DNA from 4 places in the Bradyrhizobium sp. AUGA SZCCT0105 genome. Region 2 is predicted to be linked to each of the others. Evidence: predicted binding sites of a transcription regulator. Region 2 holds the regulator's gene; each other region holds the start of a gene.
What was found. The regulator PhoB, encoded in region 2, activates phosphate uptake and scavenging genes when phosphate is short. The targets are predictions, from matches to a motif close to TGTCATNNANCTGTCAT.
Positions count from the first base shown of each region.

Region 1 (7,011 bases), on a different contig from region 2:
TCGAGCCCGCGTAGAACACTTCATCGCCGGGCTTGAAGAGCGAGACGTCGGGCCCGACGGCGTCGACCACGCCGGCCGCGTCAAAGCCGAGGATCTTGTAGCTGCCGTCGGTCGGCGCCGCGCGCTTGCGCACCTTGTAGTCGACCGGGTTGGCCGAGATGGCCTTCACCGCGACGCGGATGTCGCGCCCCTTCGGTTCGGGCTTGGCGATCTCGAAATCGACGAGCGAATCCGCCGCCTCGATCGGCAGCGATTTTTGATATCCGACGGCCTTCATGCCTGGTCTCCGTGGTGGGCGATTGCCTGCCGCCTTAACTGTCGTGCTGGCGTCCTTTTGGCAAGTACTGTAAAATCAGGGAACTAGTCCCTGTTTATATACTATTGGGAAATTACCGATGAAACGGAAGAATTTCGCTCGCCGGCCGGGCTGCGCGGTCGAGGCGGCGCTCGACCTGATCGACGGCAAATGGAAGGGCGTGATCCTGTATCACCTGCAGGCCGGCACCCAGCGCTTCGGCGAGTTGCGGCGGCGGATGCCCGGCATCACCCAGCGCATGCTGACCAAGCAGCTTCGTGCGCTCGAGGACGATGGCCTCGTGAACCGCAAGGTCTACGCCGAGGTGCCGCCGCGGGTCGAATACACGCTCTCCGAACTCGGCGAGAGCCTGCGTCCGGTGATCGATATTTTGAAAGCCTGGGGCGAGGGCCATCAGGAACGGCTGTCCTGCGCGCCGGCGCCGGAAGTCGTCGTGAAGAAGTCGAAGCGCGCGGCCTGACAATTTGTAATGAAGAAGGCCGGGAGCGGCGTGTCGCTCCCGGCCATTGTTATCGGCGCTGATCAGATCGTGTCAGAACGCAACCTGCGTGCGCAGCGCGACCGCGTCGAACTTCGAGCCGGCATCCACGGGCGAGGTCGCCGAAGCCTGCTTGGCGATGTCGCCGTGCAGGTAATTCAGCATGAAGCGGACGTTGTTGTTGACGTACCAGTTCAGCGCGGCGGTGTAGACGGTCTGCCGTCCGCCGGCGATGCCGACGGCCTGGCCGACCTGATCGTTGAGGTTCATCATGCTGACCCGGCCGGCGATTTCCCACGCGCCGATGCCGCCGCCGGCAAGCGAGAACGGATCGTGCGGTTTGATACCGCCGTAGGAAGCCGTGGCCGGATTATAGGCGTGGTTCTCGCCGGTCAGCACGTAGCCGACCTGCGCGTAACCGCCGTCGAATTTCAGGCTCGGCGCGCCGAACGGCGGCAGCCCGGTATTCGCGGAGCGGTCGACATTGAACCAATAGTACTCGCCTTGCGCGATGAACGGGCCGTAGGTCGCTGCCGCCTCGACGCCGTAGACCTGCGCGCCCGAGACGTTGGCGATCGCACCGGTCGAGATCAGCGTCGTCGGGTCGATGCGCAGCTCGGGCCGGTCGTTCAGCGTGAGCGTCTGCGCCTGCGTCAGCTGATTGCGCGGCGGCTGCACCAGCCATTCCGCATCGGCGCCGATATGCACCGAATAGTCCTTGCCGCTGATCGGATTGCCGGCGACGCGGACCACCGCGCCATACTGCTCCGATGATCCGGCCGGGGTGACGCTGGAGGCCGAGTGAATCTGGCCGGTGGTCGGTCCGGTGGCATAGCCGCCGAGCCAGAGCTGGTCGTTCCACCAGCGGGTGCCGATGGCGGAACGGAAGTCGCCGGCCGCGACGTTCTGCGCGATGATGCCGGCCGAGGCGCGCTCCATGAACAGGATGTCGTTGGAACTGGTCGACTCGTCCATGGTCCAGAGCAGGTCCATGATGCCGCCTTCGATCGCCATCTTGCCGCCGAACGGCTTCAAGCCGGTGTAGCTCAGATACGCATTTTCGACGCCGGAGGTGCCGCCGCCGGGCAGCGATCCCGGTGCCGCACCGCCGAAGCCGTCGGACGAGCCGCCGAAGTCGTAGATCAGCGCGTAATTCCAGTCGCCGAAGAACTTGCCGACGATGCCGATGCGGGCGCGGCGGAGGTTCTCGCCGCTGTCGAGCTTCTGCGGCGAGGTACTCGCGGTGTTCGGACGATAGTCGTAACCGCCGACATCCCAGTGCACGCGGCTCGTGATCGCAACGCAGTTCTGTTCATCCGCAGTACAGATCGTCGGCCGGTTGTTCGGCAACGTCACCACGACGCCCGACGGCGCGACCGGGCCCTTGACCGGGATCGCGGCGTTGGCGCTGGCGACCCGCGCGGCCTTGGCGTCCGCCGCCTTCGCGTTGGCGTTGGCGCTGGCTGCGGTCGCGGTATTGGCATTGGTCTGCTTCTGCAGCTTGTCGAGCTTCTGCTCGAGCATCTTCAGCTGCTGCTTCAGCAGCGCGATCTCCGCGTCGCTGCCGCCTCCGGCCGATTGCGAATAGGCCGGCGAGGCGGCGAGCGCCCCTGCGAGCCCGATGGCGATTGCACCAACTTTTGTCGCACCCATTGTGCACCCCTGTTGTGTTTGAATTCCCCACTCACTCACTGAAACGTCCTAGGAGTTGATCGTGACTGACGCACGACAGCGCCGCCTGGCATCGCAGTTCCGCTTGTTGTCCGCAGGCAACAAGCGGAGCGGCGCAGTGAGATGACAGTCATCATAGAAGTTTGGCGGCGCGCTTCAACGCGGCTGCCGCCGGTTTTGCACCGGTCCCGCGGGGGACAGTTATCCGGCCGGGCGCCCTTCAATTGCCCGGCGAACACGCCTATATTCCGGCGTTTCCACGAGAGGTGAGAATGCTCCGACCTGTCCGCTTCGCTGCCATATCCGCTCTGTGCACATTGGCTTTCATGGGGAATCTGTCCCCGTCCGCGGCCCAGGACCGCCGCGTGCCGTCCTCGCAGGCCGAGCTCCAATTGTCCTATGCGCCGATCGTGCAGCGGGTGCAGCCGGCGGTGGTCAATGTCTACGCTGCCAAGACCGTGCAGAACCGCAATCCGTTTCTGGACGATCCGATCTTCCGCCGCTTCTTCGGCGTCCCGGGGCAGCAGCCCGAGCAGATGCAGCGCTCGCTCGGCTCCGGCGTGATGGTCGATGGCTCCGGCCTCGTGGTCACAAACAATCACGTGATCGAGGGCGCCGACCAGGTGAAGGTCTCGCTCGCCGACAAGCGCGAATACGAGGCCGAGATCGTGCTGAAGGACAGCCGCACCGACCTTGCGGTGCTGCGGCTGAAGGGCACCAACAAGGAGAAGTTCGCGACGCTCGACTTCGCCAATTCGGACCAGCTGCAGGTCGGTGACGTCGTGCTGGCGATCGGCAATCCGTTCGGCGTCGGCCAGACCGTGACGCACGGCATCATCTCGGCGCTGGCGCGCACTCAAGTCGGGATCACGGATTATCAATTCTTCATTCAGACCGACGCGGCGATCAATCCCGGCAATTCGGGCGGCGCGCTGGTCGACATGACCGGCCGGCTCGCCGGCATCAATACCGCGATCTTCTCGCGCTCCGGTGGCTCCCAAGGCATCGGCTTCGCGATCCCCGCCAACATGGTGCGGGTGGTGGTGGCCTCCGCCAAGAGCGGCGGCAAGGCGGTGAAGCGGCCATGGCTTGGCGCGCGGCTGCAGGCCGTCACACCGGAGATCGCAGAGACACTCGGGCTGAAGCTGCCGACCGGCGCGCTGGTCGCCAATGTCGCGCCGAACAGCCCGGCGGCGAAGGCCGGGCTCAAACTGTCCGATCTGATCGTCGGGATCGACGGCACGCCGATCGACGATCCCAACGCGTTCGACTACCGCTTCGCCACCCGTCCGCTCGGCGGCAACGCGGAGATCGAGGTGCAGCGCGCCGGCAAGCCGGTGAAGCTCACCGTGCCGCTGGAGACCGCGCCCGACACCAACCGCGACGAGATCGTGCTGACCGCGCGTTCGCCGTTCCAGGGCGCCAAGGTCGCCAACATCTCGCCGGCGCTGGCCGATGAGTTGCATCTCGACGCCGGCGCCGAGGGTGTCGTCGTCACCGAGCTCGCCGATGACGGCACGGCTGCCAATGTCGGCTTCCAGAAGGGCGACATCATTCTTGCCGTCAACAATGAGAAGATCGTGCGCACCAGCGACCTCGATAAAGTATCGAAGGCGGGGTCGCGGATCTGGCGCATCACGCTGGTGCGCGGCGGCCAGCAGATCAACGTGACGCTCGGCGGATGAGCCCAAAGAAACCGCAGGAAGCCAGCAATCTCTTTGCCGCGGCGGGGATGGAGCAGGACGCGCCACACCCGCTGCCGGACCGGCTGCGCCCGCGCACGCTGGCCGACGTCGTCGGCCAGGATCACATCCTCGGTCCCGATGGCGCGCTGACCCGCATGCTGGAGACGCGCACGCTGGGTTCGCTGGTGTTCTGGGGACCGCCCGGCACCGGCAAGACCACCGTGGCGCGGCTGCTGGCCGACGCGACCGAGCTGCATTTCGAGCAGATCTCCGCGGTGTTCTCCGGCGTCGCCGACCTGAAGAAGGCGTTCGACGCCGCGCGTGCCCGGCGCGAGACCGGCAAGGGCACGCTGCTGTTCGTCGACGAGGTACACAGGTTCAACCGCGCGCAGCAGGATTCCTTCCTTCCGGTGATGGAGGACGGCACCGTGGTGCTGGTCGGCGCCACCACGGAGAACCCGTCCTTCGAGCTCAACGCGGCGCTGCTGTCGCGTGCCCGCGTGCTGGTGTTTCATTCGCTCGACACGGCCGCGATCGAACGGTTGTTTGCCAATGCCGAGAAGATCGAGGGCAAGACCCTGCCGCTCGATGCGGAAGCGCGCGCCGTGCTGGTGCGGATGGCCGATGGTGACGGCCGCGCCTCGCTGACATTAGCCGAAGAGGTCTGGCGCGCCGCGCGCAAGGGCGAAGTGTTCAACGCCGAGCAGTTGCAGGCCATCCTGCAGCGCCGCGCGCCGATCTACGACAAGTCGGCCGATGGCCATTACAATCTGATCTCGGCGCTGCACAAGTCGGTGCGCGGCTCCGATCCGGACGCGGCCCTGTACTATCTCGCGCGCATGCTCGATGCCGGCGAGGACCCGCTGTTCCTGGCGCGGCGCGTGGTGCGCATGGCCGTCGAAGATATTGGCCTGGCCGATCCGCAGGCATTGGCGGTCTGCAACGCTGCCAAGGATGCCTATGACTTCCTAGGCTCGCCGGAGGGCGAGCTCGCGATCGCGCAGGCCGTGGTCTATCTCGCCACCGCGCCGAAATCGAACGCGGTGTACACGGCGTTCGGCGCTGCGATGCAGACCGCAAAGCAGGGCGGCTCGCTGCTGCCGCCAAAGCACATCCTGAATTCGCCGACCAAGCTGATGAAGTCGGAGGGCTATGGCTCGGGCTATCAATACGATCACGACGCGCCCGACGCGTTCTCCGGCCAGGACTACTTCCCGGAAGCACTGGGCCGCCAGACCTTCTACGACCCGCCCGACCGCGGCTTCGAGCGCGAGATCCGCAAGCGGCTGGATTACTGGAACAGGCTGCGCAAGGAGCGCGGCGGGAGCTAGGCCGCGTACTTATGAACTAACCGCGTGAATCGAAGTCCGCTTGTCCCCAAGAGCGGCGCGAAAGCGGACGTTGCCGGACTTCCGATAAGGGCCAAAAGCGGAAATCGAGCGTTCATTATTCACGCTCGAAAATCCGAACGCGTTTGTTTCCAACCCATTTGCCAACGAATTCAACATCCCCCTTATCAGTGCTCGCAAACTGACCCGCGATGTAGAAGTGCCGTTTCCCTGCGACCAGTAGTGAATTCCGGGAAACTAAGCCGCCACACATCCAGCCGCCGAGATTGACGACAAAGGTCTGCCCTTCGGAGACACCCTGTACAGCTTCGAGGACCCGTACTTTCACAAGTGGTGTCGTTCCCCAAGCATCGCCTTCCGCCCATCGTGGGGGCAGGAGATCGATGGGCTCGACAACTGCGACCACGGACTGTTTTAGTGCAGTCGAAGGCAATCGATCCAGAAGTGTATGAGGATATTCTATAGCAGATGAGCACGCATCAGCTGGCTGAACCATTGCCAACGTTATCAGCAGGTAGAATAGAAGGTGTTGCCTCATAATGTTGCGATGGTACTCGCGCGCTGTCGCCATTGCCAGCCGTACGAACCGGTAGCGCGAGGCGGTGCCCAATGTCCGCTGTGGGTCATGAACGACAAAACTCAAGGTAAGCACAATAGGTCCGCTTTCGGGTGCACAGCGACCAGTTGAGCCTGACAGCCGAGCCATTGACAGGCTCGGCGCCAATTACCTTGCAATTGTTCAACTCGCGTCAATCCGGTGTGGCTGCGCCTTAATGAGTCCGCGTGCTAGCTAGGCCGCATACTCATAAATCAACCGCGTGAATCGATGTCCGCTTGTCCCCCAAGAGCGGCGCGAAAGCGGACGTTGCCGGACTTCCGAGAAGAGCCATGAACCGACATTGATGGTGAATGCATAAATCTATGTTAGCTTCGCCATCGCTTCGAGCGCGTTGATATTCAAGGAATTGATGGAATGAAGTTCGCGTTCTGCGTTTTCCTCGCTGCGATTACGTATGCCACGTCCGCGGTCGCGGATGTCGCAAACGATAAGCTCTGTATTCTCACCAGTTTAAACTTACTTACGGAGCCGCCAGGAGGAGCGGTGTTCGCGGACGGAGCGGCGATCCACAGCGTACGCGCGCTGCCACCGCCACCCAAGTACGAAACGGCGGCCCCCGTTCTGTCGAAGGTGGTAGAAATCATAGTTGAAACAGACGGCCTCGATTGGAAGTACTGGTACATTTGTACGACGCAGCCTAGCCAACAACCCGTGGTCAAGCTGATTTTCTGGGCTACTCCCCAAGCAAATTGAATTGATCCGCCGCGCGGCGGCAAACCGCCTGAATAGCGTGCATCAACCTTGGGCGAGGGACACTCGCATGTTTCGGAATATTAGAAATATATCCCTGAGTTGCCCGACGTGTCAAGTTGCCCGGTCGAACGCCGGCCGCCACCGCTACTGTGCATGGGGTTGTTTTCGATATTTTGGCAGCGCCCGCTGCGACGGCAGGT
Region 1 is NZ_JAFCMK010000002.1:28,858-35,868, reverse strand. Features, by position in the region: gene JQ573_RS09090 (zinc-binding alcohol dehydrogenase family protein) at 1-277, opposite strand, end outside; gene JQ573_RS09085 (helix-turn-helix domain-containing protein) at 396-776, shown strand; gene JQ573_RS09080 (OprO/OprP family phosphate-selective porin) at 849-2,447, opposite strand; gene JQ573_RS09075 (DegQ family serine endoprotease) at 2,792-4,150, shown strand; gene JQ573_RS09070 (replication-associated recombination protein A) at 4,147-5,481, shown strand; gene JQ573_RS09065 (hypothetical protein) at 5,597-6,205, opposite strand; gene JQ573_RS09060 (hypothetical protein) at 6,473-6,811, shown strand.
Region 1: JQ573_RS09080 (OprO/OprP family phosphate-selective porin) is a predicted target of PhoB. The motif match lies at 2,509-2,525, and genes of this name have one in related genera.

Region 2 (7,011 bases):
GCGCCGGTGGCCTTGATCCAGTCCCGCATCGGCTTCTTCGGCGAGAGCTCCGGCGGCGTCGCGATGTTGAGATTGAACTTGAACCGCTCGGCGGCGTGCGCCCAGGAGGCCAGCACGTTGTTGTCGTCGCCGGTCCAGGCCACCGTCTTGCCCTCGATCGAGCCGCGGTTTTCCTCATAGGTCATGAGGTCGGCCATCACCTGGCAGGGATGCGAACGCCGGGTCAGCCCGTTGATGACGGGCACGGTGGCATGAGCGGCGAGCTCGAGCAGCGCGTCATGGTTGAGGATGCGGATCATGATCGCGTCGACATAGCGCGACAGCACGCGCGCGGTGTCGGCGATGGTCTCGCCGCGGCCGAGCTGCATCTCGGCGCCGGTCAGCATGATGGATTCACCGCCGAGCTGGCGCATGCCGACGTCGAACGACACCCTTGTGCGGGTCGACGGGCGTTCGAAGATCATCGCCAGCGTCTTGCCTTCGAGCGGCTTCCTGCCCTTCTCATGCGCCTTCAGCTTCGCCTTCATGGCGGCACCGGCTTCGAGCATGTTGCGCAGCTCGGCGAGCGGCAGCTCGTTGATGTCGAGGAAGTGACGGACCGGCTTGCTCATTATCCAGCCGCCTTCTTCGGCTGCGGCGCCGATAGCACAGAGCAGGCGCGCTCGAGCGCTGTGATCGACTGGTCGATCTCGGCCTCGGTCACGATCAGGGGCGCCAGGAACCGCACCACATTATCGCCGGCGCCGACGGTGAGCAGTTTCTCGTTGCGCAGCGCGGCGATCAGATCGCCCGACGGCACCACCGCCTTGACGCCGATCAACAGGCCCTCGCCGCGCACCTCCGACAGCACGCCGGGATAGCGGTCCACGACGGAAGCGAGCTTCTGCTTGAGCAGCAGCGACATCTTCTGCACATGCTCGAAGAAGCCGGGCTTGAGCATGACGTCGAGCACGGCATTGGCGGATGCGACCGCGAGCGGATTGCCGCCGAAAGTCGAGCCGTGCGAGCCCGGCGCCATGCCGGCTGCAGCCTGCGCGGTCGCGAGCACCGCGCCGATCGGGAAACCGCCGCCGAGCGCTTTCGCCAGCGACATCACGTCCGGCGTGACGCCGGTGCGCTTGTAGGCGAACAGCTCGCCGGTGCGGCCCATGCCGGTCTGCACCTCATCGAAAGCGAGCAGCAGGCCATGCTCGTCACACAGCGCGCGCAACGCCTTGAAGAACGCCTGCGGCGCCGAGCGCACGCCGCCCTCGCCCTGCACCGGCTCGATCAGGATGCCGGCCGTGTGCGGGCCGATCGCCTTCTTCACCGCCTCGATGTCGCCGTGCGGCACCTGGTCGAAGCCGTCCATCGGCGGGCCGAAGCCCTCGAGATATTTCGCCGAGCCGGTCGCGGCCAGCGTGCCCAGCGTGCGGCCATGGAAGGCGCCTTCGAAGGTGATGATGCGGTAGCGTTCGGGATGGCCCTTGGAGAAGTGGTGGTGGCGGACCAGCTTGATCACGCCCTCCATCGCTTCCGCGCCGGAATTGCAGAAGAACACGAAGTCGGCAAAGCTCTGCTCGCACAGCCGCGCCGCAAGCACCTCGCCGTCCGGGCTCTTGAACAGGTTCGACATGTGCCAGAGCTTGGTCGCCTGCTCCTGCAGCGCCTTGACCAGATGCGGATGCGCATGCCCGAGCGCGTTCACCGCGACACCGGAGGTGAAATCGAGATAGCGGTCGCCATTGGTTGCGATCAGCCAGGCGCCCTCGCCGCGCTCGAAGCCGAGATCGACCCGGGCGAAGACGGGGAGCAGATGCGACGAGGCGTTGGTCATGGCGTTCACTGCCGGTTTGAAGCCGTCAATCGCCGCGCGCCTTGACGCCTACGCAGCAACCGCCAGCTTCGGAAAACAAAACGGCCGCCTTTGCGGGCGGCACGTGCGGGTCATTCTATGCGGCGGCCGGTCAGTGTCAATCGCCAGGAGCCGGCCTTTGCCGGCCTTCCTGCAATGCGAAACCGGCGCAATCCGGAGCATTCCGGTGCGGTGGAAAAGCCTCATAGCAATGCTTAACTTTGTGGGAACATGTGGACGCACGGCCGCGGACTCTTGCGCCAGAGTCACGCCATATTGTAGCGTTTGGCCTGTCGGGTACGACATCTCGTGCGGCAGTACTGGACCCTCTAAGTAGCCTTCGTGTCTCGCGTAAACGTTCGGGCGCAACACCGTGCCCGGCGAGGGCTAAGGGATTCTGGCCGCAGGGATATTTGTCCAGATTGGCTCGCAGCGCCGCTCCGATGAGTGGCCGGCGCCATGCGAAAGGAAGAATGTGATGACTGTATTGACCTGGTCCGACGATCGCGTCGAGCAGCTGAAGAAGCTCTGGGAATCCGGCCTCTCGGCCAGCCAGATCGCGGCGGAACTTGGCAATGTGACGCGAAACGCCGTGATCGGCAAAGTACATCGGCTCGGCCTCTCCGGCCGCGCCAAGGCCCCCTCCACGGCCGCGCCGCGGCAGCGCAAGGCCCGCCCCGCCCAGCACATGATGCGGGTGGCGCGCCCGGTCTCGCGCGGCAACACTGCGCTTGCGCACGCCTTCGAGGTCGAGATGGAGCCCGATCCGATCTCCTTCGACAACGTGGTGCCGATGAGCCAGCGGCTGTCGCTGCTCGAGCTCAACGAGGCCACCTGCCATTGGCCGGTCGGCGATCCCTCGAGCCCGGAATTCTTCTTCTGCGGCGGCAAGGCGCTCGCCGGTCTGCCCTATTGCGCGCATCACTCGCGCGTCGCCTATCAGCCCGCCGCCGATCGCCGCCGGCCGTCGGCGAAGCCACAGATCAAGTAAGCACTCGGGAAACTGCCTGGACTGTAAAAACAAATCCCCGCGAAAGCGGGGATTTTTTTGTGGCTCGTAGCCCGGATGGAGCGAAGCGTAATCCGGCGCGGTGTTTGAAGCGGAGAATGAAGTTCTGGATTTCGCTTCGCTCCATCCGGGCTACGTCACATCACCGGCGTCGTCCCGGCGAACGCCGGGACCCATAACCACGAATGGGCGTTGTTAGAAAGTCGTCTGGCCGCTTGCCGATTGCGCCGGCCGCGGCTTATGGGTCCCGGCGTTCGCCGGGACGACGCCGTGTTGTGGTTTACGATTGTCGGCCAGCCTTACGGCTGCGGTTCGGCCTTCGCGAAGCGGTCGTCGAGCGCGTAGCCGGCGCCGCGCACGGTGCGGATCGGATCCTGCTCGCGGCCCGGATTGAGCAGCTTGCGCAGGCGGCCGATATGCACGTCGACGGTACGCTCATCGATATAGATGTCGCGGCCCCAGACGCTGTCGAGCAGCTGCTCGCGGCTGAACACGCGGCCGGGATGCTCGAGGAAGAATTCGAGCAGCCGATACTCGGTCGGACCGAGATCGATCGGACGTCCCGAGCGCGCCACGCGGCGCTTTTCGCGGTCGAGCTCGATGTCGCCATAGGTCAGCACGGTCGCAAGCCGCTCCGGGCTCGCACGGCGCAGCAGGCCCTTCACCCGTGCCAGCAGTTCCGGCACCGAGAACGGCTTGACGATGTAGTCGTCGGCGCCGGTGGCAAGCCCGCGCACGCGCTCGCTCTCCTCGCCGCGCGCGGTCAGCATGATGATCGGAAGCTGCTTGGTCTCGGGCCGCGCCCGCAGGCGGCGGCACAGCTCGATGCCGGACAGGCCCGGCAGCATCCAGTCCAGTACCACGAGGTCGGGAACGCGCTCCTTCAGGCGGGTGTCGGCATCGTCGCCGCGCCCCACCGTCTCGACATCGTAGCCTTCCGCATCGAGGTTGTAGCGCAACAGTGTCGTCAGCGCTTCCTCGTCTTCGACTACCAGAATGCGTGCGCTCATCGGCTTAAGTTCTCTCTCTGTGATGATCCGTTGCCCAGACGCAAACCGAAACGCTTGCTTTCCTGAGCATAATCCCCGCGGAAACGACTTGTCGTGAAGACAATCCGGCTCCGCGCCTGCGGATCATGTCCTAGGTACCGGGCACCGTGGTGGCAAAGTTGGTCATGTCGCCCTTCGGGCGCTTGTCGGTGATCTGCTGGCCCTCGATCATGTAGAACACGGTTTCGGCGATGTTGGTGGCGTGATCGCCGATCCGCTCGATGTTCTTGGCGCAGAACATCAGATGGATGCAGAACGAGATGTTGCGCGGATCCTCCATCATGTAGGTCAGCAACTCGCGGAACAGCGAGGTGCAGATCGCATCGACCTCCTCGTCGCCCTTCCAGACGTTCATCGCCGCCGGCAGGTCGTGCGCGGCATAGGCGTCGAGCACCGACTTGACCTGCGACAGCACGAGGTCGGTCATGTGCTCCAGGCCGCGGATCAGCTTCAGCGGCTGGAAATCGCTTTCCAGCGCCGCGACGCGCTTGCCCATGTTCTTGGCGAGGTCGCCGATCCGCTCGAGGTCGGTGGCCACGCGCATCGCGCTGACGATTTCGCGCAGGTCGATCGCCATCGGCTGGCGGCGGGCGATCGTCAGCACCGCGCGCTCTTCGATCACGCGCTGCAGATTGTCGATCTCGATGTCCGCGGCGACCACGCGCTTGCCGAGCGCGACGTCGCGACGGATCAGCGCGTCGACCGACTCGGTGATCATCCGCTCGACGAGGCCGCCCATCTCGGCGACCAGGCGGGTCAACTCCTGCAGGTCGCTGTCGAATGCCTTGGCGGTATGTTCAGAAGCCATCGCTTGTCTCCCTCATGATCCCGGGGATCATGATTTGGTGTCCTCAGTTTCGCATGATCCGGTCGGAAAACCGGTACCCAATTTTGCGGACCATGCGCTAGCCGAACCGGCCGGTGATGTAGTCCTGGGTGCGTCGATCGCTCGGCGAGGTGAAGATCTTGTTGGTGTCGTCGAACTCGATCAGCTCACCGAGATACATGAAGGCGGTCTTGTCGGAGACGCGCGCCGCCTGCTGCATGTTGTGGGTGACGATTGCGATCGTGTAGTCTTCGGAGAGCTCCTGGATCAGTTCCTCGACCTTGGCGGTCGAGATCGGATCGAGCGCCGAGCACGGCTCGTCGAACAGGATCACCTCGGGACGCACCGCCACGGTGCGCGCGATGCACAGGCGCTGCTGCTGGCCGCCGGAGAGCGACAGGCCGGAAGCGTTCAGCTTGTCCTTGACCTCATTCCACAGCGCGCCGCCGCGCAGCGCCTTCTCGACCCGGTCGTCCATCTCGGACTTCGAGATCTTTTCGTAGAGGCGGATGCCGAAGGCGATGTTCTCGTAGATCGTCATCGGGAACGGCGTCGGCTTCTGGAACACCATGCCGACCCGCGCGCGGAGCAGATTGAGGTCGAGCTTGGGATCGAGAATGTTGGTCTGGTCCAGCATCAGCTGGCCGACCGCGCGCTGGCCCGGATAGAGATCGTACATCCGGTTGAAGATGCGCAGCAGGGTCGACTTGCCGCAGCCCGACGGGCCGATGAACGCCGTGACGCGGTTGGTGCCGAGCGTCAGGTTGATGTTCTTCAGCGCGTGGTGCTCGCCGTAATAGAAGTTGAGGTTGCGCACCGTGACTTTCGGCGGCGCTTCCGGCAGCGGCACCTGGGGAACGTGGCTCGCGACAGTCGTTGAGACGGAAAGCTCGGTCATTTTGCGGCCCTTTCGGCACCAAGGATACGCGCGCCGATATTCAGCGCGAGCACAGTGAAGGTGATGAGCAGCGCACCGCTCCACGCCAGCTCTTTCCAGTAGGCGTAGGGGCTCTGCACGAAGTTGTTGATGGTCACCGGCAGGTTGGCCATGGTCTTGGTCAGATCCAGGCTGAAGAACTGGTTCGACAGCGCGGTGAACAGCAGCGGCGCGGTTTCACCGGCGACACGGGCGGTCGCCAGCAGCACGCCGGTGATCAAGCCGCTACGCGCAGCACGATAAGCGATCCGCTTGATCACCAGCGAACGCGGCAGGCCGAGCGCGGAGGCCGCCTCGCGCAGCGGATTGGGCACCAGCAGCAGCATGTCCTCGGTGGTGCGCAGCACGACCGGGATCACGATCACGGCGAGCGCGAGACTGCCTGCGATCGCCGAGAAGCCGCGCATCGGCACCACCACTGCGCCATAGATGAACAGGCCGATGATGATCGAAGGCGCGCTGAGCAGGATGTCGTTGATGAAGCGGATCACCGAGGTGAGCTTGTCGTGCTTGCCGTACTCGGCGAGGTAGGTGCCGGCGAACAGGCCGAGCGGCGCGCCGATGCCGACGCCGATCACCGTCATGATGACCGAGCCGACGATGGCGTTGAGCAGGCCGCCTTCGGTCGAGCCCGGCGGCGGCGTGTTCTGGGTGAACAGCTGCACGCTGAGGCCGGCAAGGCCGTTATAGACCAGCGTGAACAGGATCAGCGCCAGCCACGTGACGCCGAACAGCGCCGCGCCGACACAGAGTGCGCGAATGACGATGTCGCTGCGGCGGCGGGATTTGTAGATCGGGTTCATGGCGCTATTTCCCCGCTTTCGTTTCAAGCCGCATCAGCATCAGCCGCGCGCCGGCGAGCACGAAGAAGGTCAGCACGAACAGCAGGAGGCCGAGCAGGATCAGCCCGGACTGGTGCAGGCCGTCGCTCTCGGCGAATTCGGAGGCGATCGCCGCCGAGATCGTGGTGCCCGGCGCGAAGATCGACGACGAGATGCGGAACGAGTTGCCGATGATGAAGGTCACCGCCATGGTCTCGCCGAGGGCGCGGCCGAGTGCCAGCATGATGCCGCCGATCACGCCGACCCGGGTGTAGGGGATCACGACGCTGCGGACGACTTCCCATGTGGTGCAGCCCATGCCGTATGCGGCCTCTTTCAGCACCGGCGGCACGGTCTTGAACACGTCGACCGAGATCGCGGTGATGAAGGGCAGCACCATGATGGCGAGGATCAGCGCGGCGTTGAACAGGCTGAGATAGGACGGCGGACCTGCGAACACCGCACCCAGCACCGGGACGCCCTCGAATATCCTGATCATGAAGGGCTGGAACGTGTTGGCCAGGAACGGGCCCAG
Region 2 is NZ_JAFCMK010000008.1:322,451-329,461, forward strand. Features, by position in the region: gene argF (ornithine carbamoyltransferase) at 1-611, opposite strand, end outside; gene JQ573_RS32550 (aspartate aminotransferase family protein) at 611-1,816, opposite strand; gene JQ573_RS32555 (GcrA family cell cycle regulator) at 2,313-2,825, shown strand; gene phoB (phosphate regulon transcriptional regulator PhoB) at 3,143-3,853, opposite strand; gene phoU (phosphate signaling complex protein PhoU) at 3,984-4,700, opposite strand; gene pstB (phosphate ABC transporter ATP-binding protein PstB) at 4,798-5,616, opposite strand; gene pstA (phosphate ABC transporter permease PstA) at 5,613-6,458, opposite strand; gene pstC (phosphate ABC transporter permease subunit PstC) at 6,463-7,011, opposite strand, start outside.

Region 3 (7,011 bases), on a different contig from region 2:
GAACTTCATGCTGAAGGGCGCCGACGGCAATATTCCGGAAGGCGGTCTGACCAAGCACTGGCCCGACGGCGCGCAGATGTCGATCTACGACGCCGCGATGAAGTACCAGCAGGAGAACGTGCCGCTGGTGGTGTTCGCCGGCGCCGAATACGGCAACGGCTCGTCGCGCGACTGGGCCGCGAAGGGCACCCGCCTGCTCGGCGTGCGCGCGGTGATCTGCCAGAGCTTCGAGCGCATCCATCGCTCCAACCTGGTCGGCATGGGCGTGCTTCCGCTCACCTTCCAGGACGGCACGTCGTGGTCCTCGCTCGGCCTCAAGGGCGACGAGAAGGTCACGATCCGCGGGCTGCAGGGCGATTTGAAGCCGCGCCAGACGCTGACGGCCGAAATCGTCTCCGCCGACGGCGGCAAGCGGGATGTCCCGCTGCTCTGCCGCATCGATACGCTGGACGAGCTCGACTACTATCGCAACGGCGGCATCCTGCATTACGTGCTGCGCAAACTCGCGGCCTAGCGAGGATTTGTGATCGGTGCCTCACTGCTTAGTGAGTAGCGGCTAAAAAGAAGGCGGCCTATGACAAGGCCGCCTTCTGGCGTTCTGGGGCACGCAAGTTCAAGGGACAGCTTCATGCTCCGTACAATTACGGATAGAAATCATCACGACTGGTTCGCAGTATGACAGCGATGATGGCCTATAATTCTATCTCGCGATGGTCCAGCGCCCTCGGTTTCTGCGCGATCGTCGCAATCATCCGCCCCGCTCACGCCGATCCGCGTGCTGTCGTCGAACTCTTCACCTCGCAGGGATGCTCGTCCTGTCCGCCCGCGGACAAGATCATCGGTGACCTCGCCAAGGACCCCAACGTCATCGCGCTGAGCATGCCGATCGACTATTGGGATTATCTCGGCTGGAAGGACACGCTGGCCGATTCACGTTTCAGCGCGCGCCAGAAAGCCTATTCGCATATGCGCGGCGACCGCGACGTCTACACGCCGCAGGCCGTGATCAACGGCTCCGCTCATGTGATCGGCAGCGACCGCGCCAGCATCGAGGACGCCATCAAGGACACCGAGAAGAGCGGCAGCGTGATGTCGGTGCCGGTGACGATGACGCTGACCGGCAAACAGATCAACGTGTCGGTGGCCGCATCGAAATCGCCCGCGGTGTCGCGCGGCGAAGTCTGGATCTGCTCGATCTCGAAGTCGGTGCCGATCTCGATCGCGCGCGGCGAGAACCGCGGCCGCGAGATCACCTATCATAACGTGGTGCGCAATCTCCTGAAGGTCGGCGACTGGAACGGCTCGTCCGGGAGCTGGACCGTGCCGCTTGAGAACATCACGCGCGATGGCGTCGATGCTGCGGCCGTCTACGTCCAGGACGGCAATCGCGACAAGCCGGGCCCGATGCTGGGCGCCGCATTCACCTCGCTTCACTAGAGCCTTTCGGTTCTGACTGATCAGAACCGAAGCTCTAGATTCTTGTTTGACGCGTTTTCTTCGCGCGAACCGGTGTCCACTTCACTCGAAAACGCTCTAACGCTGGGCGGCGCTGGCTTCTGCTAGTCGCGTCATTGGCCGCACGCATGTAGTCGTGCGGCTCCGTGCGGCGGCAGCGTGCATCCAGTGATCTGCTGAGAGGGAAGCGCCGGGGCGTTGCGCGTCTTGATCGCGCGTAATCGAGCAGGGCCCCAAAAACAAAAAGGACCAACTTTCGTTGGCCCAGTGTGTTGGGATTTGATTCCCCTGCGAACAGGCCCGATCCCGACGGCCCCGGGGGGCTGGGGGCTGAGGAATCCGGAACCGAAAGGACCGGGCCAACGCAGGATTTTCTTTTCGCAGGGCAGCGGGGCGGGCGATGGGCGGAAGTGGGGCAGCAATATGATTCCTCTAACGTTCCCGTGACTCTTCGGTTTTCCGGACAATCGGTCGCGCCTGGCCTTGGTTAAGGGCTGGTTGCATTGCGAATGGCCCCTTGCAGGCTCCGTCGCTTAGCGCAATCATGTCACTCTCGTGACGATCCCGAAGTGGGGGCACCGGCCTTCGGAACCCGATCGTCACCGGGATGACAGGAGGCGCTCGATGAGTTTGATCTCGGAGGATAGTGATCCGAGTGGGAATCGTGCCGCGGCGCGTCCCGCCGCCGCGACCCCTCAGCCCAACCGCGTGACATTCAATCGACTTGAGCTCAATCGCATTCTCAATCTCTACGGCCGCATGGTCGCCGATGGCGAGTGGCGCGATTATGCGATCGACTTCCTGAAGGACCGCGCTGTGTTCTCGGTGTTCCGGCGCGCATCCGAAATACCGATCTACCGGATCGAGAAGGATCCCCGGCTGGCGCGCAAGCAGGGCATGTACAGCGTAATTTCGGCGACCGGTCTGATCCTGCGCCGCGGCCACGAACTCGAACGGGTGCTGTTCGTGATCGATCGCAAGCTATCGCTGGTGTAGGCGCGGCAAATTCACTGCCGTAGCCCGGATAAAGCGCAGCGAAATCCGGGGCCGCCGAGAGCGCGGATGAACTTGCCGCGGATTGCGCTGCGCTCCATCCGGGCTACGTATCCCACCTAATCCGCCGGCACCGTCGCCGCGCCTTCGCCGAGCGCGCGCTGCATCATCACGGTGTCGAGCCAGCGGCCGAATTTCAGGCCGACATTCGGGTGCGTCCCGATCATCTGAAATCCGCAGCGGCGGTGCAGCCCGATCGAGCCGGCATTGGCCGAGTCCCCGATCACCGCGATCATCTGCCGGAAGCCGCGCGCGTCGCATTCGGCGATCAGGCGCTCCATCAGCCGGAGGCCGATGCCGCGGCGATGCACCGCAGGGTCCAGATAGACCGAGTTCTCGACGGTGAAGCGATAGGCCGGCCGCGGCCGGTAGGGACCGGCATAGGCATAGCCGGCGACGCGGCCATCGAGCACGGCGACGAAATAGGGGAAGCCGCCATCGACCACCGCCCTGTAGCGGCGGGTCATTTCGGCAAGGTCGGGCGGGATCAGCTCGAAGGTCGCGGTGCCGAAGCGCACCGCGTGCTCGTAGATCGCGGTGATCGAGGGCAGGTCCGCCTCGGCGGTCGGCCTGATTTCCGGATTGGATCCCGCGGAATTGGACATGGGCACGACAGTATTTTGCCCCGCGCAAAAGAAAAGCCCCGGCCGCAAGGCCGGGGCTTGGATTGGATCGATCGCTTGGCTCGATGCGCTTAGTCGCGCTGGCCGAGCAGCTGCAGGAGCAGCGTGAACAGGTTGATGAAGTTCAGGTAGAGCGACAGCGCACCAGTGATCGCCGCACGCTCTGCCATGACACCACCCTGCGAGGCGTAGCCGTAGATGTAGTCGTTCTTCAGCCGCTGGGTATCCCAGGCGGTGAGGCCCGCGAACACCAGCACGCCGACCACCGAGACGATGAACTGCAGCGCCGAGCTCGCCAGGAACAGGTTGACCAGGCTCGCGATGATGATGCCGATCAAGCCCATGAACAGGAACGAGCCCATGCCGCTCATGTCACGCTTGGTGGTGTAGCCATAGAGGCTCAGCGCACCGAACGTCGCCGCGGTGATGAAGAACACGCGCACGATCGAGGTGTGCGTGTACACCAGGAAGATCGACGACAGCGACAGGCCCATCAGCGCCGAGAACACCCAGAACAGCAGCTGGGCGGTCGCAGGCTGCAGGCGGTTGATGCCGGCCGAGATGACGAACACCATCGCCAGAGGGGCGAGGATGAACAGCCACTTCAGCGGGCTCACGAACATCGCGTAGCCGAACTGCGTCAGATAGGCGTTGCCGAACTTGGCAACGGCGGCGGACTGGTCGCTGGTCACCGCACCCATGTAGACACCGAGCGCGGCCAAGCCTGTGATGGCGAGGCCGATGCTCATGTAGTTGTAGATGCGCAGCATGTAGGCGCGCAGACCGGCGTCGACGGCCGCAGCGTCAATGCGCCCGGCGGCCCGGCCGAAAGGAGAAGCGTAGTTGCGGTCTAGGTCCGACATGGTCGAATTCCCGTGGTTGGTCCCGGTGGAGCGCAAGGGATTTGCGGCGCCGGTTCTAAATCTATCTCAGATGGCTCGGTTTGCGGAACATTAATTGCGTGTCATTCAAACCGACTATCCGACCCGAGTGGTATGTGGGAAATTAACACATCCGACGCAAGCTTCCACGCGCGGCCGAATGTCGCTCTAGCCTAGCATTTATAGGCAAAACGGCGCTGCCGCCGCTACAAATTGTCACAAATTCCGCAACACCGAGGCCGGCTTCTGGTTCAGCGCGAGCAGCGTTCCGGCCAGCCCCAATCCGACGGTGACGACCAGCGCGGCGACCACGACCAGCGCGGCGCTGCCGGCCTGCCAGATGAAACTCAGCGTCATCAGCCGCGTCACGATCAGCCAGGCCGCGACCGAACCGGCGATCACCCCGAAGATTGCGGTTGCAAAACCGATCATCAGATACTCCAGCGCGTAGGCGCCGAGCAATCGCACCCGCGTGGCGCCGAGCGTCTTGAGGATCACGGCGTCATAGACGCGGTGGCGGTGCCCGGCGGCGAGCGCGCCGCCCAGCACCAGGATCGCCGAGATCAGCGTCACGGCGCTGGCGCCGCGGATCGCCAGCACCAGATTGCTGACGACGGTGCCGACCGTCTCAAGCGCCTCGCGGACCCGGACGCTGGTCACCATCGGGAACGCGTCGGCGACCTGCTTGATGATGCGCGCATCGTCGGTGGTGCCGGCATGGGGTTCCGTCAGGGTCGCGACGTGGCTATGCGGAGCGCCCTTGAAGGCATTCGGCGAGAACACCAGCACGAAGTTGATGCCGAGGCCCTGCCAGTCGATGTTGCGCAGATTGGCGATCTTGGCCGGAACATCGCGGCCAAGCACGTTGACCACGATCTCGTCGCCGATCTTCAGGGACAGGCCGTCGGCGATCTTCTTCTCCATCGAGACCAGCGGAGGTCCGCTGTAGTCCGGCCCCCACCATTCGCCCTCGACAATCTTCGAACCCTTGGGAACTTCGCCGGTGTAGGTCAGGCCGCGGTCGCTTTGCAGCACCCACTCTGAATCGACCGACGGCTTGAGCTGGTCGGCCTTGACGCCGCGCGCGGCGACGATGCGCCCGCGCAGCATCGGCACGTCCTCGACGGTCGAGCCGGGCGCGATCTGCGCCAGGAAGGCGGCAAAGCGGTCGGCTTCGGTGGAGGGGATGTCGATGAAAAAGAACGACGGCGCCCGCTCCGGCAATGCGGCCAGGAATTGCCGGCGCAGATTGCCGTCGATCTGGGTGATGGTGACGAGCACCGCGAGCCCGAGCCCCAGCGACAGCACGACCGACGGCGTCAGCGCGCCCGGCCGGTGGATGTTGGCGATTGCCAGCCGCAGCATGGTCATGCGGCTGCGTGGCAGCCGCCGCGCCACCGCCATCAGGATCTCGGCGATCCCGCGCAGCAGCAGGAACACCGAGATCGACGAGGCGACGAACACCGCGGCCACTCGCTTGTCATAGGCAAGCCCGATCGCAACGGCGATCAGGAGTGCGACCACCACCGTCATCAGCGCGAGATAGCTCCAGCGCGGACGGTGCCATTCGCTGGCGACGGTCTCGCGGAACAGCGCGGCGACGGGCACGTCGTGGACCCGGCCGAGCGGCCACAGTCCGAATGCCAGCGCGGTGAGCTGGCCGTAGAGGAAGGAGAGCGCGAGTTCGTCGGGATGCAGCGCCGGCACCACCGGCAGCGGCAGCACCTTGCCGAACAGGCCGACGATGACGAACGGCAGCGCGGCGCCGAGCACGAGCCCAATCACCGAACCGATCCCGGCCAGCACCACCACCTGCGTACAGTAGATCGTGAAGACGTCGCGGCCGGTGGCGCCGAGCGCCTTGAACGAGGCGATGACGTCGCGGCGCCGGTCGATATGGCTCTTCACCGCGTTGGCGACGCCGACGCCGCCGACCAGCAGTGCGGCGAGGCCGACCAGGGTCAGGAACTGGGTGAAGCGGTTGATGGTGCGTTCAAGCTGCGGCGAGGCGTTGTTGCGGCTGCGGACTTCCCAGCCGGCCTCCGGTGCGGCAGCCCGTGCGCCGTCGATCAACGCGGTGGTGGCGCGATCGTCGTTGGCGCCGTCAGGCAGCTTTACCCGGTAGATCCAGCGCACCAGGCTGCCCGGCTGCAAGAGATCAGTAGCGCGCAGGCTGGCTTCACTGATCAGGAAGCGCGGGCCGAGGCCGACGCCGCCGGCAAGCTTGTCGGGCTCGGCCGCCACCACGCTGCGGATCTGGTAGGTCGCGCTGCCGATGCTGACGCGGTCGCCGAGCTTCAGGTCGAGCCGCGCCAACAGCGTTGAATCGGCGGCCGCGCCATAGACGCCATCGCGTTCGGCGAGCAGATCGGCAACCGGTATGTTCGGCTCGAGCGTCAGCTCGCCGAGCATCGGATATTTGCCGTCGACCGCCTTGAGCTCGACCAGCGCCAGCTTGCCGTCGCCGCTGCGGGCCATCGCGCGGAGCGTGGCTGCCACCGAAACCTCGCCGCGGGTGCGCAGATACGCGACCTCCTCAGGCTTGGCTTCGCGCGAGATCAACGAGAATGCGACGTCGCCGCCGAGCAGCGTGCGGCCCTCGCGCGACAGGCCGTCGCCGAGGCTCGCGGCGACCGAGCCGACGCCGGCAATCGCCATCACGCCGAGCGCGATGCAGGCGATGAACACGTAGAATCCGCGCAGGCCGCCGCGCAGTTCGCGCAGCGCATAGCGGAAGGCAAGCGACGACGCGCGGCCCTGCACCGCGACTTCGGACGCGATGCTCATGTCGTGGATTGTCCGTCGATGCGGCCGGAGCGCAGCCGCACCACACGATCGCAGCGCTGTGCCAGCGAAAGGTCGTGCGTCACCAGCACCAGCGTCATGCCGCGCTCGGTGTGCTTGGTGAAGAGCAGGTCGATGATCTGCTTTCCTGTCGTCTCGTCGAGATTTCCGGTCGGCTCGTCGGCAACCAGGATCGCGGGATCGGGCGCGAGCGC
Region 3 is NZ_JAFCMK010000009.1:64,643-71,653, forward strand. Features, by position in the region: gene acnA (aconitate hydratase AcnA) at 1-514, shown strand, start outside; gene JQ573_RS33050 (thioredoxin family protein) at 676-1,437, shown strand; gene JQ573_RS33055 (DUF2794 domain-containing protein) at 2,080-2,451, shown strand; gene JQ573_RS33060 (GNAT family N-acetyltransferase) at 2,568-3,113, opposite strand; gene JQ573_RS33065 (Bax inhibitor-1/YccA family protein) at 3,203-3,994, opposite strand; gene JQ573_RS33070 (ABC transporter permease) at 4,229-6,799, opposite strand; gene JQ573_RS33075 (ABC transporter ATP-binding protein) at 6,796-7,011, opposite strand, start outside.
Region 3: JQ573_RS33055 (DUF2794 domain-containing protein) is a predicted target of PhoB. The motif match lies at 2,000-2,016, and genes of this name have one in related genera.

Region 4 (7,011 bases), on a different contig from region 2:
GTCGACGTGGTCGAGACGCAGCTTCTTCAGGCTGGTGTCGAACGCTCTCCGGATCGCATCCGGCGCCAGGTTCTCGTGCCAGACCTTGGTGGTCACATGCAGGTCCTTGCGCGCGACCTTCGCGTCGGCGATCGCGGCCCCGATCGCCTCCTCATTGCCGTACATCTCGGCGGTGTCGATATGCCGGTAGCCGAGCCCGAGCGCGCTCTCGACCGCCGCGCGGCAGGCATCGCCCTGCATGCGGAAGGTGCCGAGCCCGAGCTGCGGCAGGCTGATGCCCTGTGTCTGCAGATTGTCCATGGATAGCTCCTGACGCGTGGGACGCCGATGTCATCGACGACGTCACGCCAGCAAATCGTCTGGTGGGAATGAAATTGGCAGAACTGCCAGCACGCAGTCTGCCCGCAAACCGGCCCTTCGGGCAAGGCGCCCGCAATCAAGATGTCGCGACGGCTTTCGCGAGCCTAGATATGTTGCGCCATGATCTGGCCGGGCCGCGCATCCGGCCGGGGCTCGATGTCGACCGACCAGAGATCGTGGTTGTCGACGTCCTTCAGCGTTACTTTCATCACGCCGGTCCTGCCGTCGATGTCGACGCGGCCGAAGAATTGCAGGCCGAAGCACGGCGCGAGATTGTCGCCCTGCTCGGCCGAGCAGCCCTTCTGGTACATCGCCTTCGGGCCAAAGGTGTTGTCGAGCTCGCCCGGCGACCAGGTGCCGGCATGCAGCGGGCCGGAGACGAATTCCCAGAACGGCTCGAACTCCTGAAACACGGCGCGGTTCGGATCATAATGATGCGCGGCGGTGTAGTGCATGTCGGCGGTGAGCCAGACCGTATTGCGAATGCCGGCGCGCTTCATGAAGGACAAGAGATCGGCGATCTCGTGCTCGCGCCGCTCCGGCGGGCCGTCGCCGAGCGCGACGGCGTCCAGGCTGACGAGGCCGATCGGCAGATCCGCGGCGATCACCTTCCAGACGGCATCTGATGCCACCAGCTCCCGCTTCAGCCAGGCGAGTTGGCTTTGGCCGAGGATGAATGCCTGGTCCGGGTCGCCCTGCTTGTTCCAGCTGGAATCGCGATAAGAGCGCATGTCGATGATGAAGACGTCGAGCAGCGGCCCGTAGGGGATCTTACGATAGACCCGGCCGTCGCGCTCCGGCATCAGCCGCATCGGCATGAATTCGTGGAAGGCGCGGCGCGCCCGTGCCACCAGGCGCGAGGTGCCGTCCGTGTCGTAACCGGTCGCATCGGCGGTGCCGATTGGCGACCAGTCGTCGGCCACCTCATGGTCGTCCCACTGCGCGAACATCGGCACCTCGGTATGGAAGGCGCGGAAATTCTCGTCGAGCCAGTTGTATTTGTAGTTGCCGCGAAACTGTTCGAGGCTGTGCGCGACCACCGATTTCTCCTCGGTGACGATGTTACGCCAGATCTCGCCGTTGGGCAGGGTCTGCTGCGGCGGCACCGTGCAATCGGCATAGATGTGATCGCCAGAATGGATGAAGAAATCCGGGCGCTCGTTCAGCATGGTGCGATAACTGCGCAGGCCGCCGCGCGCGGGGTCGATGCCCCAGCCCTGCCCGACCACGTCACCGGACCAGACGAAGGAGATCGAGCGGCGGTCGACCGGCGCGGTGCGGAAGTGCCCAATGCGGCTTTCGCCGGCGATGCCGTCGCGATCCTCGAAGCGGACCCGATAGAACAGGTCCTGTCCCGGCGGCAGGCCATCGAGCAGCAGCTTGGCGGTGAAGTCGCGCTCGGGCAGCGCATCGGCGGACGCCGTGCGCAGGATGGTGGCGAAGCTCTCGACCCCTGCGCATTCGATATGCATCCGCGCGGCGCGGTCGGCGCGGGCCCAGATGACAGCAGAATTGCTGGCGACGTCGCCGGACTGGATGCCCGCGATCGCGGGACGATCCGCGGCGCGGCTCAGGTAGGGCCTTGCCAGCGCGCCCAATCCTGCCAGCGCGGCCGTGGACGCCGAGCGCACCAGAAGCTGACGCCTTGTGAGGCCTCGCCCCCTCGCGGAGATCGCTGTCGGCATCGAACAACCTTCGTCGAATCGCAACGAAGGTTTTGCCCGCGCCGTTTGACTCCGCCCTTACGGTTTCTTGACTCTGCGCCGACGGTTTTGCGACGGCGGGATGACTCGGGGATATGGAGATCGGAACGGTGGCGTCAGGCGCCAAGCGCGCAAACGCCAAACCCGTCATCCTGAGGCGCGAGCGGAGCGAGCCTCGAAGGATGAATCGGCCACAGACGGGCCGTCGATCCTTCGAGACGCGCGCAAGAGCGCGCTCCTCAGGATGACGGGTTTGGGATTGGCGCACGTCGGGAGAGCACAGGCGCGGCGGGCACTCTCACCGCTGCCAGTTGCAGATGCCGCCGGTGCGGCACGGCCAGGTCTGGATCCTGGTGTCGCGGGCTTCCGCATCGAGCGGGTTCGAATGGCGCCGTGCGAGCTTGGTGCGGGCCGGAACCTGCGCCACTGCGCGCTTGCGTTCATGCGGTGCCGTCACCCTGCTGGTCCGCACCGCCTTCTGCGGCTCGACTTTCGGCTGCTCGACCTTCGGTTCGACACTGGCGCGCTGATCAGGTCCGTGGTCGGTCTTCGCCTCGACCGGAACCGGCTCGAACTGCGCCGGCGGGCCAAGCGGCTTCGGCGAGAGCACGGCCCGCGAGAGATCGAGGCTGAAGAACTCGCTTGGGCGATAGTCGTCAGCCAACGCCACGCCACCCAACGCCAGGCACGCGGTGCAAACAGTTGCAACAAAAGCGCTTTTCAGGACCATCAAAGGGCCTCCTGAAATCACTCGAACAGAACAGCCATCATGTAGGAGCCCGGCCGCGCGAATCCAGCCATGGCTTACGGGCAGGGTTACCGGTCAACCAAGGCGGCTGTGGAAAGTTCCGCTGCCCGCCACCTGGAGCGCCGTTCCGATGGTATCGGAACGGGTTTCTAGGTTCTTGTTTTGACGCGTTTTCTTCACGCGAACCGGTAGCCACTTCGCTCGAATACGCTCCAGCCTACTCCGCTGCCTGCGCCAGCGGCTGGCCGATCGCACGCTCCAGCCGCGCGCATTCGGTGCGGTAACGCGCGACGTTGCCTTCCTTGATGTGGCCATAGCCGCGCACGAGGTCCGCAGCCTTGGCCAGCGTCACGAGGCGCGGCAAATCGAGCGGCTTCTTGCCGTCGAGGTGACGCAGGATCATCGCCGAGTAATCCACCGGCAGCGCACGCTCCATCTTGCGCTCGGCGGTGTAGCCGAAGATGTCGAACGCGGTGCCGCGCAGGCCCTTCAGACCCGCCAGCAGGCCGAACGCCTTGAAGATCCACGGCCCGAACTCGCGCTTCTGCAAACGCCCGGTGACGGGATCGCGCTGTGCCAGCAGCGGCGGCGCCAGCAGGACCTTCAAGCCGGAATTGCCCTCGAACTGCTCCTTCAACGCCTTGCTGAACTCGCCGTCGGAATAGAGCCGCGCGACTTCGTATTCGTCCTTGTAGGCCATCAGCTTGAACAGGCCCTTTGCAAAGGCCTCGGTCAGGTCCTGCGAGCCCGGCGCTGCCGCGGCTTCAGCGGAGCGGACGCGCGCGACGTCATCGAGATAGCGCTTGGCGTAGGCCGCGTCCTGATAGTCGGTGAGGAACTTGGCGCGGAACGCGATCGCCTCATCGAGCGTCTTCTTCGCCGGTGCCGCGCCAGCATTCTTGAAGCGTGCGGCGCTGACCACGCGCGGCAGATCGTGCGCGGCGAGCCGGCCCCACGAGAACGCGGTCTTGTTCATCTCGATCGCGGCGCCGTTGAGCTCGATCGCCTTCAGGATGGCCTCGAGCGACAGCGGGATCGCGCCGCGCTGGAACGCGAAGCCGAGCATGAAGGCGTTGGTGGCGATGCTGTCGCCCATCAGCGCGGTGGCAAGCCCGGTGGCATCGAGGATGTCGAGATCATCCGGTCTCACCGCGCCGTTCAGCGCGTCGCGCATCGAGCTGGCTTCAAAGTCGATATCGGGATCGATCACGAAGCTCGCGGTCGGCAACAAATCGGCGTTGACGACGGCGCGGGTGACACCGCGCTCGGCGCGGCTCAGCGCCGGCACGCTGGTGGCGACGACGAGGTCGCAGCCGAGGATCAGATTGGCATTGCCGGGCGCGACGCGGACCGTGGTCAGCATGTCGGACGTGGGCGCAAGTCGGACATGGCTCATGACCGCGCCGTTCTTCTGCGACAGGCCGGTGAAGTCGAGCGTCGAGCAGGCGAGCCCCTCGACATGCGCGGCCATGCCGAGCAGCGCGCCGATGGTGATGACGCCGGTGCCGCCGATGCCGGTGATCAGGATGTTGTAGGGGCTGCTCAACGCGGCCGCAGGCGGCGCCGGCAGGTCGGCGAACAGCGCCTTGGGATCGGCGGCGGTGCGGTCGGCCTTGCGCAGCTTGGGATCCTGCACCATCACGAAGCTCGGGCAAAAGCCCTCGATGCAGGAAAAATCCTTGTTGCAGTTCGACTGGTCGATGCGACGCTTGCGGCCGAGCTCGGTCTCCAGCGGCTGCACCGAGACGCAGTTCGACGCCACCGAACAATCGCCGCAGCCTTCGCAGACGCGCTCATTGATGAAGACGCGCTTGGCCGGATCGGGAAACAGCCCGCGCTTGCGGCGGCGGCGCTTCTCGGCAGCGCAGGTCTGGTCATAGATCAGGACAGTGAGGCCCTCGATCTCGCGCAAGGTGCGCTGCACGGCGTCGAGCTCGCGGCGATGGTGGATGGTGGCGCCGGACGGGAAGTAATTGGCGGGATATTTGTCGGGATCGTCGGAGACGATCGCCAGCCGCTTGGTGCCCTCGGCCGCGACCTGGTGCGCGATCTGCGCGACCGTGAAGCCGCCTTCGGCCGGCTGGCCGCCGGTCATTGCGACCGCGTCGTTGTAGAGGATCTTGTAGGTGATGTTGACGCCGGCTGCGGCAGCGGCGCGCAAAGCTAAGAGACCGGAATGCGTGTAGGTGCCGTCGCCGAGATTCTGGAACACGTGCTGTTCGCTGGTGAACGGCGCCTGCCCGATCCAGCTCACGCCCTCGGCGCCCATATGCGAGATGGTCTGGGTGTTGCGGTTCGGTACCGACAGCGCCATGCCGTGACAGCCGATACCGGCCATGGCGCGGCTGCCTTCCGGAATCTTGGTCGACGAGTTGTGCGGGCAGCCCGAGCAGAAATACGGCGTGCGCTGCAGCTTCGCCGTGCCCGTGCCCTCGGCCGGGCGATCGAACGCCTCGAGTTTTGCCAGACGTTGCTCCAGCATCGGACTACGGTGGCCGAGCCTGCGCAACCGCGCGACGACGGCGGCCGCCACCATGGTCGGCGTCAGCTCGCCCTCGCTCGGCAGCAGCGGCGCGCCGCTCTCGTCGCGCTTGCCGACCACGGATGGACGCTTCGACGCGTCCATGTTGTAGAGGATGCGGACCAGCTGGTCCTCGATGAAGCCGCGCTTCTCCTCGACGACCAGCACATCCTGCAAGCCCTCGGCGAAGTCGCGCGCGCCGCGCGCCTCCAGCGGCCAGGTCAGCGCCACCTTGTAGATGCGCAGGCCCAGCGCCTGGGCCTCGGCATCGGTGATGCCGAGATCGGCGAGCGCCTGGCGCAGATCGAGATAGGCCTTGCCGGTCGCCATGATGCCGAGCCGCGCCGGCTTCGAATCCAGCACGATGCGGTCGAACCGGTTAGCGCGGGCGAAGGCCGCGACCGCCTCCATCTTGGGCCCGTGCAGCCTGCGCTCGGCCTCCAGCGGCGGATCCGGCCAGCGGATCGACAGCCCGCCGAGCGGCATCTCGAAATCGTCGGGCATGATGATCTTGATGCGATCGGGATCGCTGACGATCGAGGCCGAGCTTTCGACCGTCTCCGAGATCGCCTTGAAGCCGACCCAGCAGCCGGAATAGCGCGACAGTGCGAAGCCGAGGATGCCGAGGTCGAGATAATCCTGCAGCGTCGCCGGGTTGACCACCGGCATCAACGCCGAGGCGAACACCTGCTCGCTCTGGTGTGCGAGGGTGGAGGATTGGCAGCCATGGTCGTCGCCGGCCAGCGCGATCACGCCGCCATTCGGCGAGGTGCCGGCCGAATTGGCGTGCTTGAGCGCGTCGAGCGAGCGGTCGACGCCGGGACCCTTGCCATACCAGATGCCGAACACGCCATCGACCTTGGCGCCGGGGAACATGCCGACCTGCTGGCTGCCCCACACCGCGGTCGCCGCCAGGTCCTCGTTGAGGCCGGGAACGAAGGCGATGTCGTGCTCCTTGAGGAACGATTTGGCGCGCCACAGCGCGTGGTCGTACATGCCGAGCGGCGAACCGCGATAACCGGAGATGAAACCTGCGGTATTCAGCCCGTGCGCGCGGTCGCGTTCGCGCTGCAACATCGGCAATCGGACCAGAGCCTGGGTACCGGAGAGGAAGATTCGTTTCGTATCCAACCGGTACTTGTCGTCCAGTCCAACTTCCATCAACGCCATCAGTTTCAGGCTCCCCGCCGATCAAGTCACGCCGGTCCGAACCGGTCTCATTCTCTTGCCCATGATCATGCATCAGCATGCACTGATTTTGTTATGCATGAACAGCCCCGTTCCATGGCCGCAGCACATATCTCATGTTGCGGCCTTGTTGCTTTGCGAGGCTTGCCGAACCCCGGCTTCTTTGAAACGGTGGCGCGCAAAGGGAGACCAAGGATGATTAAAGTCGAATCCGCATTCACGACGGAAATCGTGGAGAACGGTAATCTGCTGGTGGGTCCCTGGCGCAGCCCGAAGCAGATGCTGCAGGCCCAGACCTACGACTCCCACGCTTCGATTCACGACGATGCAACCGCGCAGAAGCTCGGCTTCCGCGGCGGCACCATCGAGGGACCGACCCATTTCAGCCAGTTCGCGCCGCTGTGCGAGCGGATCTGGGGCCGGACCTGGTTCATGACCGGATGCCTGTCCGCGCACTACCGCAATCCGGTGTTCGAAGGCGAAGAGGTGCA
Region 4 is NZ_JAFCMK010000001.1:960,686-967,696, reverse strand. Features, by position in the region: gene JQ573_RS04625 (aldo/keto reductase) at 1-300, opposite strand, end outside; gene JQ573_RS04620 (alkaline phosphatase) at 465-2,045, opposite strand; gene JQ573_RS04615 (hypothetical protein) at 2,362-2,793, opposite strand; gene JQ573_RS04610 (indolepyruvate ferredoxin oxidoreductase family protein) at 3,029-6,502, opposite strand; gene JQ573_RS04605 (hypothetical protein) at 6,716-7,011, shown strand, end outside.
Region 4: JQ573_RS04620 (alkaline phosphatase) is a predicted target of PhoB. The motif match lies at 2,135-2,151, and genes of this name have one in related genera.